Linked DNA regions of Allochromatium vinosum DSM 180. The main gene of each other region encodes a partner of the protein of the gene in region 2 in a complex. Links are inferred from orthologs where the notes say so. Each region holds a gene or a part of one and is shown on either strand. Other genes may lie near its edges. The genes, in order: ALVIN_RS08185 and sdhA.

Region 1 (3,939 bases), 330 kb from region 2 along the record:
TGAACTGATCAAGGTCCGCATCAACGCCGGCGACCGTGACGAGCGTGATGCCGCCATCGGCCTGATCTGCGAGCGCACCGGCGCGGACCTCATCAATCGCATCGGCAACGTCGCCGCGCTCTATCGCCACAATCCCAAGAAGCGCGACCCCATCGTACTGCCGAAGCTCTGAGGCGGCCCCAGACCTCGCCACACACGCAAACAGTGGCCTGAACCAAACGCCGCTCGGTTCAGGCCGTGATCCCTGACTCAGGATCTGGGCAGGGTCACGCCGCGCTGCCCTTGGTACTTGCCGCCGCGATCCTTGTAGGACGTCTCGCAGACCTCGTCGGACTCGAAGAACAGGATCTGCGCCACACCCTCATTGGCGTAGATCTTCGCCGGTAGCGGCGTGGTGTTGGAGAACTCCAGCGTGACATGACCTTCCCATTCAGGTTCCAAAGGGGTCACGTTGACTATAATTCCACACCTTGCATACGTGCTTTTTCCAACGCACACGATCAGCGTATTCCGGGGGATACGGAAGTACTCCACCGTGCGCGCCAGCGCAAACGAATTCGGCGGAATGATGCAGACGTCGGATTTGAGGTCGACGAAGCTGTTGGAATCAAAGTTCTTGGGATCGACGATCGCTGAGTTGATGTTGGTGAAGATCTTGAACTCATCGGCGCAGCGCACGTCGTAGCCGTAGCTCGACGTGCCATAGGAGATCACGCGCCCATGCTCGCCTTCACGCACCTGGCCCGGTTCGAAGGGATCGATCATCCCATGCTCGACGGCCATGCGTCGTATCCAGCGATCTGATTTGATGGCCATCCGGCCTCCTGACGAAAAACAAAAAACTACGACGCCGCTGATGGGCGGCGCACGACAATGAACTAATGGGACAGCGCCAAGCCGCGCTCAGTAACCGTCCGGATTCTGCGACTGCCAGCGCCAGGCATCGACCACCATACGCTCCAGATCGTATTCGGCACTCCAGCCCAGCTCGTCGCGCGCAAGCGACGGGTCGGCATAACAGCAGGCGATGTCACCGGACCGGCGCTCGACGATGTCATAAGGGACGGCACGACCGCTCGCCCGCTCGAAGGCCGCGATCACCTCCAGCACACTGTAGCCGCGACCGGTCCCGAGATTGTAAGTGACCACGCCCGGCGATTCTTGCAGCTTGTGCAGGGCGGCCAGATGACCTCGCGCCAGATCCACCACATGGATATAGTCACGCACCCCGGTTCCGTCCGGCGTCGGATAATCGTTGCCGAAGACGCGCAACCGCTGGAGCCGCCCGACCGCCACCTGAGCGATATAGGGCATCAGATTGTTCGGGATCCCGTTCGGATCCTCGCCGATGCGCCCGCTCTCATGCGCTCCGACCGGATTGAAATAGCGCAGCAGCGCAATGTTCCAGCGCGGATCGGAGACATGCAGATCGTGCAGGATCTCCTCGATGAACAGCTTCGAGCGCCCATAGGGATTGGTCGCCCCGACGGGGAAATCCTCACGGATCGGCACGCTCGTCGGATCGCCATAGACGGTCGCCGATGAGCTGAAGACGAGGTTGCGCACCCCGGCTTCGGCCATCACCTGACAGAGCGTCAGGGTGCCCTGGACGTTGTTGTCGTAATACTCCAATGGCTGCGCCACCGACTCACCCACCGCCTTGAGTCCGGCGAAATGGATCACGGCATCGAACCGGCCCTGGCTGAAGATCTCGCCGAGGGCTTCACGATCGCGCAGATCGACCTCGAAGAAGCCCACAGCCTGCCCCGTGATCTCGCCGACACGGCGCAGGGACTCCTCCCGGCTGTTGCAGAGATTGTCGATTACTACGACATGGATACCCGCCTGCAGCAGCTCCAGGCATGTGTGGCTGCCGATGTAGCCGGCCCCGCCGGTCACTAGAACTCGCATGTCTTGTGTGCTCCGTTCAGTCCGAATGAAATCCGCTGTTACTCGACCTTCAGGCTATCTCAACACGCTCGCCGGCGAGTCGCAAACGTTGGCGCAGACGGCGCAGCGTCTCGGGATCGAGCGAGTCCGGGGGCAGCGCCAGCGTGCGTCGCCGCCACCAGGAACCCTCGACGATGAACACGAGCGCCACGCCCAGCGTACTGACGAAGGTCGCGGGCGAGAGCCGGGCTTCGATCTCGCGTCCGGAGACGAGCCTCAGCGTCCAGAATCCATCCGGGTGCCAGATTGCGCACCGGATCGACCAAGGCGCACGCCCGAGCACATCACCCAACAGCGTCAGCAGGGCGCCCAGCAATACGGCCGAGATCAGCGGCAGAGTCAGCCAGCCGAGCGGTAGCGCCAGGATCACAGCCAGCGCCAGCATCGGTGTTGCAACGGCCAGGAACACGAGCCGGCGCGAAACACGCGGGAACAGTACGAGTGGCGGATACGCTCGATGCGTATCCATGGACTAGACTGCGCGTGGCGACTCGCTCACGACCGCGAGGATCCGTGCAACGAGTGCACGCTGACGCGGTTCGGGCGGCTCGGAACGCTCCATGAACCAGTCGCTCAGATGCGGATCCGGTTCGCCGAGTAGCGCCAGGAAATCCTGCCGCTCGCTCTCGGACAACTCGGCATAGCCGAGATCGAGAAAGCGCGCGAGCAGATGATCCAGCTCCAGCATCCCGCGCCGACACTGCCAGCGCAGACGTTGCAGCTCCCGTGCGTCATCGGTGGGAAGCGGCCGTGATTCGCTCGGGTCAACCACTTATAGCCCCTTTTCGAGCATCAGCTCCTTGATGTGCCCGATGGCGCGGGTCGGATTGAGTCCCTTGGGACAGACCTCGACGCAGTTCATGATGCTGTGGCAGCGGAACAGCTTGTACGGTCCTTCCAGCGCATCGAGCCGCTCTTCGGTCGCCTGATCGCGGCTGTCGGCCAGGAAGCGCCAGGACTGCAACAGTGCCGCCGGCCCATGGAACTTGTCGGGATTCCACCAGAACGACGGACAGGCGGTGGAACAGCAGCCGCAGAGGATGCACTCATAGAGTCCGTCGAGCTTGTCGCGATCAGCCGGACTCTGCGGGATCTCCTGCTCGGGCAGCGGATCCTTGCGCACCAGATAGGGCTTGACCGCGCGATACTGTTCGTAGAACTGGGTCATGTCGACGACCAGATCGCGGATGACCGGACGCCCCGGCAACGGACGCACCGCGATCGGCGTCTTCAGCTCAGTGATCGGCGTGACACAGGCCAGCACGTTGCGACCATTGGCGTTGACCGCGTCCGACCCGCAGACACCCTCGCCGCAGGAGTGACGAAAGCTGAAGGACTCGTCTTGCTTCTTCACTTCCAGCAGTGCATCACGCAACATCATGCCCTGGAAGGTCTTGACCTCGTAGTCCTGCATCCGGGGACGCGGGTCGGTGTCCGGATTGTAGCGATATACGCTGATTCTCATCGTCGATACCCGAGACGGTTGGCTGTTGGAGACTGGGCGAATACGCGGCGATCCAGAGGCTTCGGACGATTCGCGCTAACCTGTGCATCCTACCTGTTTTGTGCGCCGCAATAAAACAGCCGGATCTCCTGGTTAACCGCACGGCCCCCGATCCTACTGAGTGATCGCCCGACCCACTTGGGCGGCATCGCCCTTGTCCATGCGCTGGATGGCGGCATCGCCCTGATTCGCCAGCACTTCAAGACGGTCGATCTGGGCATCGAGCTGGGGCAGCGCCTCGCGCCGGTAACGCGAGACCTCATCGATGGCACCGATCACGTCCGTGAACGCCTGCTCCAACTGTTTCATGTCGAGCACCGTGGATGCGGCGCGATTCTGGATCTCCACGCCCTGGGTGCGCAGCGCCTTGGCGGTGCCGGCGATCAGATTCGAAGTCGTGGTGTTCAGGGCTTCCACCCGATCCAGCACCAGACGCTGATTGGCCAGCGCCAGCGCCACCGTGACCGCGACATTCAGGGCCGAGA
Region 2 (12,371 bases):
GAGGTTCAGGATCCGCGCTGCGCCGATCTCTTGACCAACTATCAGGGGGTCGCGACCTATTGGGTCAACTTCTGGCGCGATTATCTGCGTGAACATCATGCGGACATGCCCGAGCGTCTGGCGACACTCCAGCGCGGCCTGTCCGAGAACGACCGCGCCCTGGTCGAGACCTTCGTGCGCATCTACGACAAGTATCTGCCCGAGTGCCAGGACTACAGCCGCTTCCTGCTGCACCGGGATCTGCTCTGGCGTCCGGCCGAGCGCTTCCGGCAGAACACCCGTCCGGCGCCTCGGATTGCCGCACGCTATCAGGCGTTCCTGGACGAATACCCCTGGCTCTCGGCCGAGGTGTTCGAGGCGCTCTATGGCCTGAACGCCTTTCCGCGCGACATCCAGGCCCGCATCCGCGCCGGGGGCGACGTGATCGATGGCGGGGCCTTCATCGGCGACTCGGCGGTGCAGCTCGCCGATGCCTGTCCGAACGCACGGGTGCTGGCGCTCGAACCCGATCCGGTCAACTTCAAGCGGCTGAGCGAGAATGTCGGACGCTTCGGTCTTCAGGGACGCATCATCCCCGAACCCCAGGGTCTGCACGACCATCGCGGCCACTTCGAGATGCATCATCACGGCGCCGACGACTTCCCCGATCAGGGCACCAGCCTGCTCGCCGACTTCCGCGACGAGGCGGCGCACGGCGGCGAGAGTCGCGTCCGGTGTGAGTTCGATACCATCGACGCCCTGGTCGCGCGGCATGATCTGCGCCCGGCACTCATCAAGCTCGACATCGAGGGGCTGGAGAAGGAGGCCCTGCTCGGCGCGGTCGAAACCCTCCGCCGCTATCGTCCGGCACTCATCGTCAGCGTCTATCACCATCCCAAGGACTTCCTGGAGATCAAGCCCTGGCTGGAGTCGCTGGAGCTGGGCTATTACTTCAGCTTCAAGCGCCTGGATCTGCAATCGCCGGTCGCGGACATGGTGATGCTCTGTTATCCGCGACTCGACACGCTCGGCGTGGGCGAGTCGGCGTCCTGATCGAATCTGTGCTAATCGAATCCTTATGAAGACATTACACAAACGTGTCCTGGTCACCGGCGGGGCCGGGTTTCTCGGCAGCCGGCTGTGCGCGCGGCTGGTCGCCGAGGACTGCGAGGTCATCTGCGTCGACAACTTCTACACCGCAACCAAGGACAACGTCAGCCAGTTGCTCGGCCATCCGCACTTCGAGCTGATGCGCCACGACATCACCTTTCCGCTCTATGTCGAGGTCGACGAGATCTACAATCTCGCCTGTCCGGCCTCACCCATTCACTATCAGTTCGACCCGGTGCAGACCACCAAGACCAGCGTGCATGGCGCCATCAACATGCTGGGTCTGGCCAAGCGCACCAAGGCGCGCATCCTGCAAGCCTCGACCAGCGAGGTCTATGGCGATCCCGAGTGCCATCCGCAGTCCGAGACCTATTGGGGCCGGGTCAATCCCATCGGTCCGCGCGCCTGTTACGACGAAGGCAAGCGCTGCGCCGAGACCCTGTTCTTCGACTATCACCGTCAGCACCGGCTCGAAATCAAGGTCGCGCGCATCTTCAACACCTATGGTCCGGGGATGCATCCGAACGACGGGCGGGTGGTGTCGAACTTCATCGTCCAGGCGCTCAAAGGCGAGCCGATCACCCTCTATGGCGACGGTTCGCAGACGCGCTCGTTCTGTTTCGTCGACGACATGATCGAGGGGTTCGTGCGGCTCATGGCCAGCCCGGCCGAGATCACGGGGCCGATCAATCTGGGCAACCCGATCGAACTGAGCATGCGCCAACTGGCCGAACGCATCCGTGAACTCACGGGGTCCAGGTCCGAACTGGTCTACCGGCCGCTGCCGCAGGACGACCCGACCCAGCGCCAGCCCGACATCACGCGCGCGCGTGAACTGCTCGGCTGGGAGCCGCGCGTGCCGCTCGACGACGGACTCAAGCAGACCATCTTCTATTTCGAGGGCCTGCTGAGCCGGGGGCTGGCATGATCCCGGTCCTGGTCACGGGCGGTGCGGGCTATATCGGCAGCCACACCTGCAAAGCGCTGGCATGCGCGGGCTACCGGCCGATCACGCTCGACAATCTGGTCTATGGCCATGAGTGGGCCGTGCGCTGGGGACCGCTGGAGATCGGCGACATCAGCGACCGCGCCTGTCTGGATGCGGTCATCGAACGTCATCGGCCCGAGGCGGTGATCCATTTCGCCGCCTATGCCTATGTCGGCGAGTCGGTGCGCGATCCGGGGCGTTACTACCGCAACAATGTCGCCGGCACCCTGACGCTGCTCGAAGCCATGCGCGATCACGCCATCCCGCACATCGTCTTTTCGAGCACCTGCGCGACCTATGGCATCCCGGACCGGACGCCGATCACCGAGGACCATCCGCAGCGTCCGATCAACCCCTATGGCGCCTCCAAGCTGATGGTCGAGCGGATGCTGGCCGACTTCGAGCAGGCCCATGGTCTGGGCTGGATCGCGCTGCGCTATTTCAATGCCGCGGGCGCCGATCCCGAGGGCGAGGTCGGCGAGGATCACGATCCCGAGACCCATCTGATTCCGCTGGCGCTCCAGGCGGCCGCTGGGCGTGGTCCACAGCTCCAGGTCTTCGGCGACGACTATCCGACCCCGGACGGGAGCTGTATCCGCGACTATATCCATGTCGCCGATCTAGCCGAGGCCCATGTCAGGAGTCTCGCCCATCTGCGCGCGGGCGAAGGGAGCGGGGCCTTCAATCTCGGGACGGGGCAGGGGGCTTCGGTGCTGGAGGTCATCGCCGCCGCCGAGCGCGTCACCGGTCGTCCGGTTCCGCGCGCGATCGGCCCGCGCCGTCCGGGCGATCCGCCGGTGCTCTATGCCGATGCCGACAAGGCGCGGCGTCTGCTCGGTTGGGAGCCGCGTTATCGCGATCTGGCCGAGACGATCGAACATGCCTGGAAATGGCATCAGTCCAGATGATCTATTCATTCGATATCTTCGACACCCTCATCACCCGTCGGGTCGGCACGCCGCGCGGGGTCTTCGTCCATCTGCAACGCCGGCTGCTGGCCGATCCGCAGGGACTGCCGTCTGAACTCTGCCGGCGCTTCGCGCACGAGCGCGTGGCGGCTGAATACGCCGCTCGCCTCGAAGCACGCGAGCGCGATCCCCAGGCCGCGCATCAGGTCGAGGAGATCGACTTCGCCGACATCCACGCCTGTCTCGGTCGACGGCACGGACTCACGGACGCCGACATCGAGCGTCTGATGGAACTCGAACTCGCCGCCGAGTCCGAGTTCCTCTATGGCGTCCCCGAGATGCTGGCGCGGTTTCGCGCGCTCGCCGAGCGTGGCGAGCGGGTGGTGCTGATCTCGGACATGTATCTGCGCCGCTCGGATCTGAAGCGACTGCTCGACGGCATCGATCCGTTCCTGCTGGAGGCCGCGCCGCTCTATCTCTCCTCAGAGATCAAGCTCAACAAGGCGTCGGGTCGGCTGTTCGAGCATGTGGCCGAAGTCGAGGGCGTGGCGCTCGCCGAGATCCAACACATCGGCGACAACCTGATCAGCGACATCAGCCGTCCGCGCGAGAAGGGCTGTCAGGTGACGCTGTTCGATGCCTGTCATTTGACGCCAGACGAAGCCTTCGGCGCCAACGAGGATGACTTCGGCTGGCAGGTCTCGGCGGGCGTTCTGCGCGAGAGCCGTCTGACGCTCGACTCCGACCGCGCGCGGTTGGGAGCCATCCATGCCGCGCCCCTGCTGCTGCCCTTCGTGCATTGGGTGATCGATCACGCGCGCACCCAGGGCCATGACCGGCTCTATTTCCTCGCCCGCGACGGACAGGTGCTGCTCGACATCGCCCGTCGGCTCGGGCCGGCGGATCTGGAGACGCGCTATCTGCACGTCTCGCGTCTGGCCTGTCATCGCTGTGTCGATCAGGATTACGAGGCACTGGTCGACTGGATCCTGGTCTCGCACCGCGAGATGTCGCTCATCGACATCGCCCATCGTCTGAGCGCCCGGCCCGAGACCCTGATTGAACGGCTCCAGGCGGCCACGGGCCTGACTGGATCACCCGATACACCGCTCGATGACCGCACCCGGCGGCGTCTGCGCACGCTGTTCGTCTCGAACCCCGAACTCAAGGCGCTCGTCCTCGAACAGGCCGCGCTGGAGCGCGCCCGTCTGCTGGACTATCTGGATCAGGAAGGGCTGACCACAAGCGATCCGGTCTGTCTGGTCGATGTCGGCTGGAGCGGGACCATCCAGGATTCGCTGCACGCCATCCTGAACGGCGATGAGCCTAACCGGGTCAGCCTGCACGGCCTCTACTGGGGCCTGATGGGCCAGGCACGCGCCGGCGCCGCGAGCAACCGCAAGACGGCCTTCGCCTTCCAGCCCGGCCAGTTCTGGCGCGATCCGACCGCCCTGCGCGAGATCGTCGAATGCTTCACGGCGGCCGATCACGGCAGCACTCTGGGCTACGAAGCGCGCGCCGGCGTCCATCACCCCATCCTCAACGCCGAGGGCGCCGAGATCCGGGAATGGGGTCTGAGCGCATTTCGCGCCGGCATCCACGCCTTCAGCGACAGTCTCAGCCGATGGCTCACGCCGGCTGAGATCATGGCCCTCATGCCTCATTACTTCAGCCGTCTGGAATTCCTGGTCGAGCGCCCGAGCGTACTGCTCGCACGCGAGATCGGCGACTTCCCCTATTCGCCCGACCCGACCGGACGCCTGCTGCCCTTCGCCCCGGCCCTGAGTCTCGGCGAGGCCCTGACCTATCATCTGAGTCCGGGCACCCGACGAGGGGCCATCACCCGCTGGCGTCAGGGCAGTCTGGTCAACAGCGCGCCCCCGGTGCGCCTCCTGATGTCGTCCAAGGCCAACCGCGTCTCCGGACTGCTGCGTGCCGTCCATCCGCGCGCGCTGGTACGCTTCCTGCCCTATCCGGCGCTGATGTGGCTCAAGCAGCGACTGCCGACGCCGATGCTCCGGGCCGCCCGTGCCATGCTGCGAATGTGATAGCAGTTGCCGGACCGGGTGACAAATCGATATTCTGTTGCGCCGCACAAAAGACTGGATCCCTTCCAAGATGACTACTCCCAGACCCGTGTTTCTCGACCTGTTGCGGATCAAGCTGCCGCTGTCAGGTATCGTCTCCATTCTCCACCGCGTCAGTGGTGTACTGATGGTGCTCACGATCCCGATCGTCGCCATCCTGTTCCATCAGGCTCTGTCCAGCCCCGAAGGCTTCGCGGCGACCGCCGCCGTTCTGGATACCTGGCTGATCAAGCTGGTTCTGCTCGGACTGCTCTGGGCGCTGTTCCATCATCTGGTCGCCGGGATCCGTCATCTCTTCCTGGACTACGGCGTCGGCCTCGATCGTGCGATGGCGCGCGAAACCGCCCGTCTCACGCTCTATGCGGCGCCTGTGCTGCTGGTGCTGTCCATCATCCTGTCGTTCCTGCTGGGAGACTGAACGCATGAGTCGTCAAGCATCCGGACTCATGGCCTGGCTGTTGCAGCGCACCACGGCCATTTATCTGTCCTTTCTCGCGGGCTATCTGCTGCTCAAATTCATCTTCGACGCCCCCGCCGACCACGCCGAACTGGTGGCCTGGGTGGCGCATCCGCTGGTCGCCATGGCGCTGATGCTCGGCGTGCCGCTGGTGCTCGCCCATGCCTGGGTCGGCATCCGCGACGTGCTGATCGATTATGTGCGTCTCACCAATCTGCGCGTGGGTCTCATGACCTGGTTCGTCTTCATCATCGTCGCCTCCGGACTCTGGTTCGTGAAGGCGATCATCACTGCCGGCATCGGGGGTTGAGTTCCGTATGAGTCTTCCAACACGTCATTTCGACGCCCTCATCATCGGCGCCGGCGGCGCGGGCCTGAATGCGGCGCTGCAACTGGCCGGCGCGGATCTGCGCGTGGCCGTCGTCTCCAAGGTGTTTCCGACCCGCTCGCACACCGTGGCCGCACAGGGCGGCGTGAACGCGGCGCTCGCCAACGTGCTGCCCGACTCCTGGCACTGGCACATGTTCGACACCGTCAAGGGTTCGGACTATCTGGGCGACCAGGACGCCATCGAGTTCATGTGCCGCGAGGCCATTCCGACCGTCTATGAGCTGGAGCACGCGGGCGTGCCCTTCTCGCGCCTGGACAACGGCAAGATCTATCAGCGCCCCTTCGGCGGCCAGAGCCAGAACTTCGGCGGCGATCAGGCCGCGCGCACCTGTGCGGCGGCGGATCGCACCGGACACGCCATCCTGCATACGCTCTATCAGCAGAACATCCGCGCCCGCACGCACTTCTTCGACGAGTTCTTCGCCATCGATCTGGTGCGCGACGCCGAGGGCATCATCTGCGGCGCCCTGGTGCTGGAGATCGAGACCGGCGAGCCGCTGCTGATCGAATCCAAGGCCACACTGCTGGCGACCGGGGGCTGTGGTCAGGTGTTCCGCACCACGTCCAACGCCCACATCAACACCGGCGACGGCTGCGCCATGGCCCTGCGTGCCGGCATCCCGCTGATGGACATGGAGTTCTTCCAGTTCCATCCGACCGGCATCGCCGGCAAGGGCATGCTCATCACCGAGGGCACGCGCGGCGAGGGCGGCTATCTCGTCAACAAGCATGGCGAACGCTTCATGGAGCGCTATGCGCCGCGCGCCAAGGATCTGGCCAGCCGCGACGTGGTCTCGCGCGCCATCGTCACCGAGGTCAAGGAAGGACGCGGCTGCGGTGAGAACGGCGACTATGTGATGCTCAAGCTCGACCATCTCGGCGAGTCGGTCATCGCCAAGCGGCTGCCGGGCATCCGCGAGTCGAGCAAGATTTTCGCCGGTTGCGATCCGGTCGTCGAACCCATCCCGGTGTTCCCGACCGCGCACTATGCGATGGGCGGCATCCCGACCGACCGCTTCGGGCGCGTGGCCATGCCGGCGGGCACGGGTTCCGAGGAGGTCGTGGTCGGACTCTACGCGGCGGGCGAATGCGCCTGTGCCTCTGTACACGGCGCCAACCGTCTCGGCGGCAACTCGCTGCTGGACATCCTGGTGTTCGGGCGTCTGGCGGGCAAGGACATCATCGACTTCGTGCGCGAGAACCCCTACCAGCGCGCCGCCGATTCGGCGAGCCTGGATCAGGCGATGGCGCGGCTGACGCGCTGGGAGCAGAAGGGTGAGGGGGCCACGGTGCAGGAACTGCGCGCCGAGTTCCGAAAGTGCATGGAAGACCATGCCGGCGTCTTCCGCACCGAGGAGATCATGTCCGAAGGCGTCGAGCGTCTGCGCGCGCTGCGCGACCGGCTGCCCGAGGTGCGTTTGACCGATCACTCCAAGGTCTTCAACACCGCGCGCATCGAGGCGCTGGAGCTGGAGAACATGGTCGATGTGGGTCTGTCGATCGCCGTCTCCGCCCTGCATCGTCAGGAGAGTCGTGGCGCGCACTCACGCCCCGACTATCCCGAACGCGACGATCAGGTCTGGCTCAAGCACAGTCTCTATTATCAGGACGGCGACCGCATGGACTACAAGCCGGTGCGTACCAAGCCGCTGACCGTCGAGTCCTTCCCCCCGAAGGAACGGGTGTACTGACGAAGGGCCGTCAGGCCATACCCCGCCCGGGCGGCCAAATCAATCGCCGCCCGTATCAAGGATCCATTTCGATTGAAACAATCCGGCTGGACTGCGCTATGCTTGTCCACCGGACGCGCATGAACTCGCTTTGTGTCGGAGCGGGAGCCTCAGATCGTCACCCGAGCGTCTCCCGTTTTGACATGCAGCGAATACAGCATGTCCTCATCGGCGATATGATCGATGAGCCAATCCTGGGTGATGTCGAGCGCACGGTCGGCGAGATCCTGGCTGGGACCGAAGATCATGAGATCGTTCTCCAGCTCGTCGAGGCGACGGAAGAAGGCCGCATGCTGGCGCAGGTGATCCTTGAGTCCGGGATAGTCGTGCTCGCGCATGAAGGCTTCTTCGGTTTCGAAGTGCCGATTGGCATAGTCGCGCATGAAGGTGATCGCCTCGACGACAGCGTTGCGACCCTCGCGATCGAGGATGTCCTCGTACAAACGGTGAGCCGCTTCGAAGAAGCCGCGGTGTTGCTCGTCGATCTCGGCGATGCCGATCGAGTAGACGTCGGACCAGTCTCTTAACATGTGACACCCAGTCTGGATTGGAACTCATGAACCCGGCGCGCGGGGTCGGCGCCTGACTCGGCTTGATCATAGCCCAATGCGCCCGGCGATTCGCACTGGATTTGCTAAAGTCACTCGCAGCGTCGGGCCGAATAACATAATCGAACATCGGACACACCAACAGCGGGGTCATCGCACAGTGGAACCAGAATTCGCCCAACTCTCCGCACGGATCGGACAACGTCTTCGCGCCGAACGCATGCGTCGCGGCTGGTCGCTCAACGACCTCTCCAAACGCACTCAGGACCAGTTCTCAAAGTCCAGGATCAGCAACTACGAGCAGGGGATTCGTCGCATGGGGCTGGAGGCGGCCTGTCAGCTGGCCGCGGCCTTCGGTGACGTGACGCCGGCCTGGCTGCTGATGCTCGACGACTGTGGTCCGCTCACCCCCGAGGAACGCCAGCTCGTCGAAGCCTTCCGCGCCATGGATGAAAAAGGGCGTCGTCAGGTGCTCGACACGATCGCGCCGGCGGGTGAAGGCTGACCGGCTCAGGCTCCGGCCGCGTCGCTCGTCAGCGCGGCCGCGATACAGGCCTGACCAAGTGCCAGTCCGCCGTCGTTGGCTGGCAGCCGGCGATGGACGAGTGGCTTCAGTCCCGCATCGCGTAGCCCACCAGCGACCGATTCCAGCAGCAATCGGTTCTGAAACACGCCACCTGAGAGTGCGATGGTCTCGACAGCGAGATCTCGCGCCAGCCGCGCGCCCATGTCGCTGATGGCGGCGGCGAAGCCAAGGTGGAACCGTGCCGCGACGCGAGCCGGTGGCAGACCATGCTCCAGGTCGGACAAAAGCGCGTCCCACAGCGGCGTCGGGTCCAGACGCCAGGGGCGGTTCGAACAGTCGAGATCGAAGACATAGCCCGACTCGGTGCCGGATGTCCGCGCAAACGTCGATGCCAGGGCCTCCAGTTCGATCGCCGCCTGTCCTTCATAACTCAGGGTCTCGCCACCCAGGCCGAGTGCCGCCGCCACCGCATCGAACAGCCGTCCGGCCGAACTCGAGCGGGGTGCGTTCAGGCCGCGCGCGATCAGGCTTCGTGCCAGACCGATCGGCTGGGCTTCCAGACGCCGCATCACCTCGAGGTCGGGATAGCGCGCGCGCCAGTGCTCCCAGCCGCCGGCGTCCTCCAGCCGCGCCAGCAGATTGCGCCAGGGCTCGCGGATGGCCCGGACGCCGCCCGGCATGGCCGCCGGTGTCAGATGTCCGACCCGCTGAACGCTCCGATAGTCCCCCAGCAGGAACTCACCACCCCACAGCGTCCCATCCTCGCCCAGCCCCAGGCCGTCGAGCAGGATGCCGAGCACCGCGCCGCCGTCCAGCGGCCAGTCGTTGTCGGCCAGCACTGAGGCCAGATGGGCGTGATGGTGCTGGACCTCGATCAGCGTCAATCCCTCGCGTTCGGCCCAGGCGCGCCCGAGCTGCGTGGAGTGATAGTCGGGATGGCGGTCGACGGCCAGGATCTCGGGACGATGCTGGAACAGCTCGCCATAGAGGGCGAGCGTGGCGCGATACTCTCGCGCGGTGCGCGCCTCCTCCAGATCGCCCAGATGTTGCGAGAGGATCGCCGAGCCGTCGCGGATCAGGCAGACGCTGTTCTTGAGTTCACCGCCCAGGGCCAGGATCGGCGCCGTCGACGCGAATCCGGGCGGCAGTCGGATCGGTGCCGGCGCATAGCCACGTGCGCGCCGCAGTGGGCGAGGGCGGCCGTCCATGAGGCGCCAGACCGAGTCGTCGACCCGATTGACGATGTCACGGTCGTGGAGCAGCAGATGATCGGCCAGACCACTCAGGCGGGCGAGGGCGTCGGCATTGTCGATGCACGGCGGCTCGTCGCTGAGATTGCCGCTGGTCATCACCAGCGGGCGGTCCCAATCGGCCAGCAGCAGATGATGCAGCGGACTGTAGGGCAGCATGAAGCCGAGCGTGGACTGACCGGGCGCGATGCCGGGGGCGAGATCGGACTCGCGGAGGCGTTCGAGCAGGAGGATCGGCGCCGCCGGACTCGCCAGCCATTCGGCCTCCAGTTCGGACAGCCGCGCATGACGCCGGATCACGTCCGGATCGCGCGCCATCAACGCAAACGGTTTGGCAAAGCGCCGCTTGCGTTGGCGCAGGGTCTCGACCGCCGTGTCATGGGTGGCGTCACAGGCCAGATGGAAGCCGCCGATGCCCTTGATCGCGAGGATTCGCCCCTCGGTCAGCAGACGGCTGGCCGCTGCAATGGCGTCCGGCGCGTCCAGCTCCACCGGAGCGATCTCCCGCCCCCCGGCGTCGACCAGCCACAGGCGCGGACCACAGTCCGGACAGGCATTGGGCTGGGCATGGAAGCGCCGGTCGGCCGGATCCTCGTACTCAGCCCGGCAGCGCGCGCACATCGGAAAGGCGGCCATGCTGGTGCGCGCACGATCATAGGGAATGCCGCGCACGATGCTCAGACGCGGCCCGCAGTGGGTGCAGTTGGTGAACGGATAACGATAACGTCGATCGGCCGGATCACGGACTTCGGCCAGACAGGCCGGACAGGTCGCGGCATCGGCGACGATGCCGGTGTGGACGGCGCCGGCGTCGCTGCCGAGGATCGCGAAGGTCGTGGTGTCGAGCCGGGCCTCCAGGCGGGTACGCTCGACGGCGTCGATGCGTGCCAGCGGCGGGCACTCGGCGTGCAAGCGGGCGCAGAAGCGATCGATGGCGTCTGAGTCATCGGCGGTCGGGTCGGCCGGCTGGAGCCGGATCAGCACCCCCTCGCCGTCGTTTCGCACGTCACCGAGCAGGCCCAGCTCATGGGCCAGACGCCATACGGTCGGGCGGAAGCCGACCCCCTGTACCAGTCCCCGCACCCGGATACGCTCGGCACTCATGAGGCGTGCCCAGCCACACAGCGCGCGTCATGGCCAGTCTTGGCAGGACCGGCGGGCGACCCTACCTGAAGGAGTTCGGTCCGTGGCGGGCGCTCGGACCGCTTGGGTTTCATGTCGAACATTGGAGGGAGATCATGACGATACGCAAAGCAACACTCGGTGGAGGGTGTTTTTGGTGTCTGGAAGCGGTCTTTCAATCGCTTGCGGGTGTCGAGTCGGTGCTCTCGGGCTATGCGGGCGGATCGATCGCCAACCCGACCTATCAGCAGATCTGTACCGGGACGACCGGCCATGCCGAAGTGGTCCGGATCGAATTCGACGATCAGGTGATCGACTACGAGACCCTGCTGGATGTCTTCTTCGCGACCCATGATCCGACCACGCGCGACCGTCAGGGGGCGGACGTCGGGAGTCAGTATCGATCGGCCATCTTCCACCACGACGACGGGCAGCGTGCCATAGCCGAAGCTGTGGTCGCGCGCCTGAATGGCGGGCGGATCTGGCCGGCCCCCATAGTCACCCAGATCGAACCCGTGCCGACATTCTATCCGGCCGAGGGGTATCATCAGAACTACTATCGCCGTTATCCGACCCAGGGCTATTGTCAGGCCGTCATCGCGCCGAAGCTCTCCAAGTTGCGTCGGAGTTTCCGCAATCTGGTCGCCGACGAGGAACGGCGTTCGGCCTGATACCCTGACCCAGGACAGCTCATGACGTTTGAAACCGCTTTCGATCGCAACGCGCTCAATTTTTCGGGTGGACCAGGCGCGTTGCCGGCGGTGGTGCTGGCCGAGACCCGGCAGGCGATCGACGCCGTGCCCGAGATCGGACTCTCGATCCTGGGTGTCAGTCATCGCTCGGACTGGTTCGCCGGGTTGATCGAGCAGACCGAGCGCGATCTCCGAGCGCTCCTGGATCTGCCCGACAGCCATGCGGTGCTCATGCTCCAGGGCGGGGCGACGCTCCAGTTCTCGATGATCCCCATGCTGTTGCTGCGCGGTTCGGGGCGGGTGGCCGAGTATCTGCGGACCGGCTACTGGAGCGCCAAGTCCATTGCGCCCGCGCGGCTGGAAGGCGACGTGCGGGTGCTTTGGGATGGCGAACGTCAGGGCGCAGGCTTTCGTCGACTGCCGACGGCAGACGAGCTGGAGTGCTCGCCCGAGGCGGCCTATCTGCACTATGTCTCCAATGAAACGGTCGAGGGGGTGCAGTTCCATCATATTCCCGGACTTGACGGGGTCAGGCGGGTCTGCGACATGTCATCGGACTTCCTCTCGCGCCCCTGCGACCCCGA

What was found.
Region 1: the proteins of sdhA (region 2) and ALVIN_RS08185 are in contact, whole or in part, in a crystal structure (PDB 6C12), measured with the Escherichia coli proteins. The link is inferred for Allochromatium vinosum DSM 180 from one-to-one orthologs.

Annotation. Positions count from the first base shown.
Region 1 is NC_013851.1:1,912,692-1,916,630, forward strand. Bases 1,073-3,939 are described here. They hold ALVIN_RS08185 (FAD assembly factor SdhE), read right to left. Parts: upstream 2,723-3,939; coding sequence 2,423-2,722; downstream 1,073-2,422. Other genes in these bases: galE (UDP-glucose 4-epimerase GalE), read right to left, coding at 1,073-1,911; ALVIN_RS08180 (protein YgfX), read right to left, coding at 1,961-2,419; ALVIN_RS08190 (succinate dehydrogenase iron-sulfur subunit), read right to left, coding at 2,723-3,415; ALVIN_RS08195 (toxic anion resistance protein), read right to left, coding at 3,569-3,939. Outside these bases: ribosome assembly RNA-binding protein YhbY, read left to right, coding at 1-172; dcd (dCTP deaminase), read right to left, coding at 250-816; more of galE, read right to left, coding at 904-1,072. UniProt on the Escherichia coli protein: An FAD assembly protein, which accelerates covalent attachment of the cofactor into other proteins.
Region 2 is NC_013851.1:2,240,368-2,252,738, reverse strand. The notes cover bases 5,255-8,228. They hold sdhA (succinate dehydrogenase flavoprotein subunit), read left to right. Parts: upstream 5,255-5,846; coding sequence 5,847-7,610; downstream 7,611-8,228. Other genes in these bases: ALVIN_RS09745 (bacteriohemerythrin), read right to left, coding at 7,760-8,179; sdhD (succinate dehydrogenase, hydrophobic membrane anchor protein), read left to right, coding at 5,495-5,839; sdhC (succinate dehydrogenase, cytochrome b556 subunit), read left to right, coding at 5,255-5,490. Outside these bases: ALVIN_RS09780 (FkbM family methyltransferase), read left to right, coding at 1-1,032; ALVIN_RS09775 (UDP-glucuronic acid decarboxylase family protein), read left to right, coding at 1,058-2,017; UDP-glucose 4-epimerase GalE, read left to right, coding at 2,014-2,985; ALVIN_RS09765 (HAD family hydrolase), read left to right, coding at 2,982-5,033; more of sdhC, read left to right, coding at 5,104-5,254; ALVIN_RS17110 (helix-turn-helix domain-containing protein), read left to right, coding at 8,358-8,702; carbamoyltransferase HypF, read right to left, coding at 8,708-11,077; peptide-methionine (S)-S-oxide reductase MsrA, read left to right, coding at 11,212-11,766; ALVIN_RS09725 (phosphoserine transaminase), read left to right, coding at 11,788-12,371. UniProt on the Escherichia coli protein: Two distinct, membrane-bound, FAD-containing enzymes are responsible for the catalysis of fumarate and succinate interconversion; the fumarate reductase is used in anaerobic growth, and the succinate dehydrogenase is used in aerobic growth.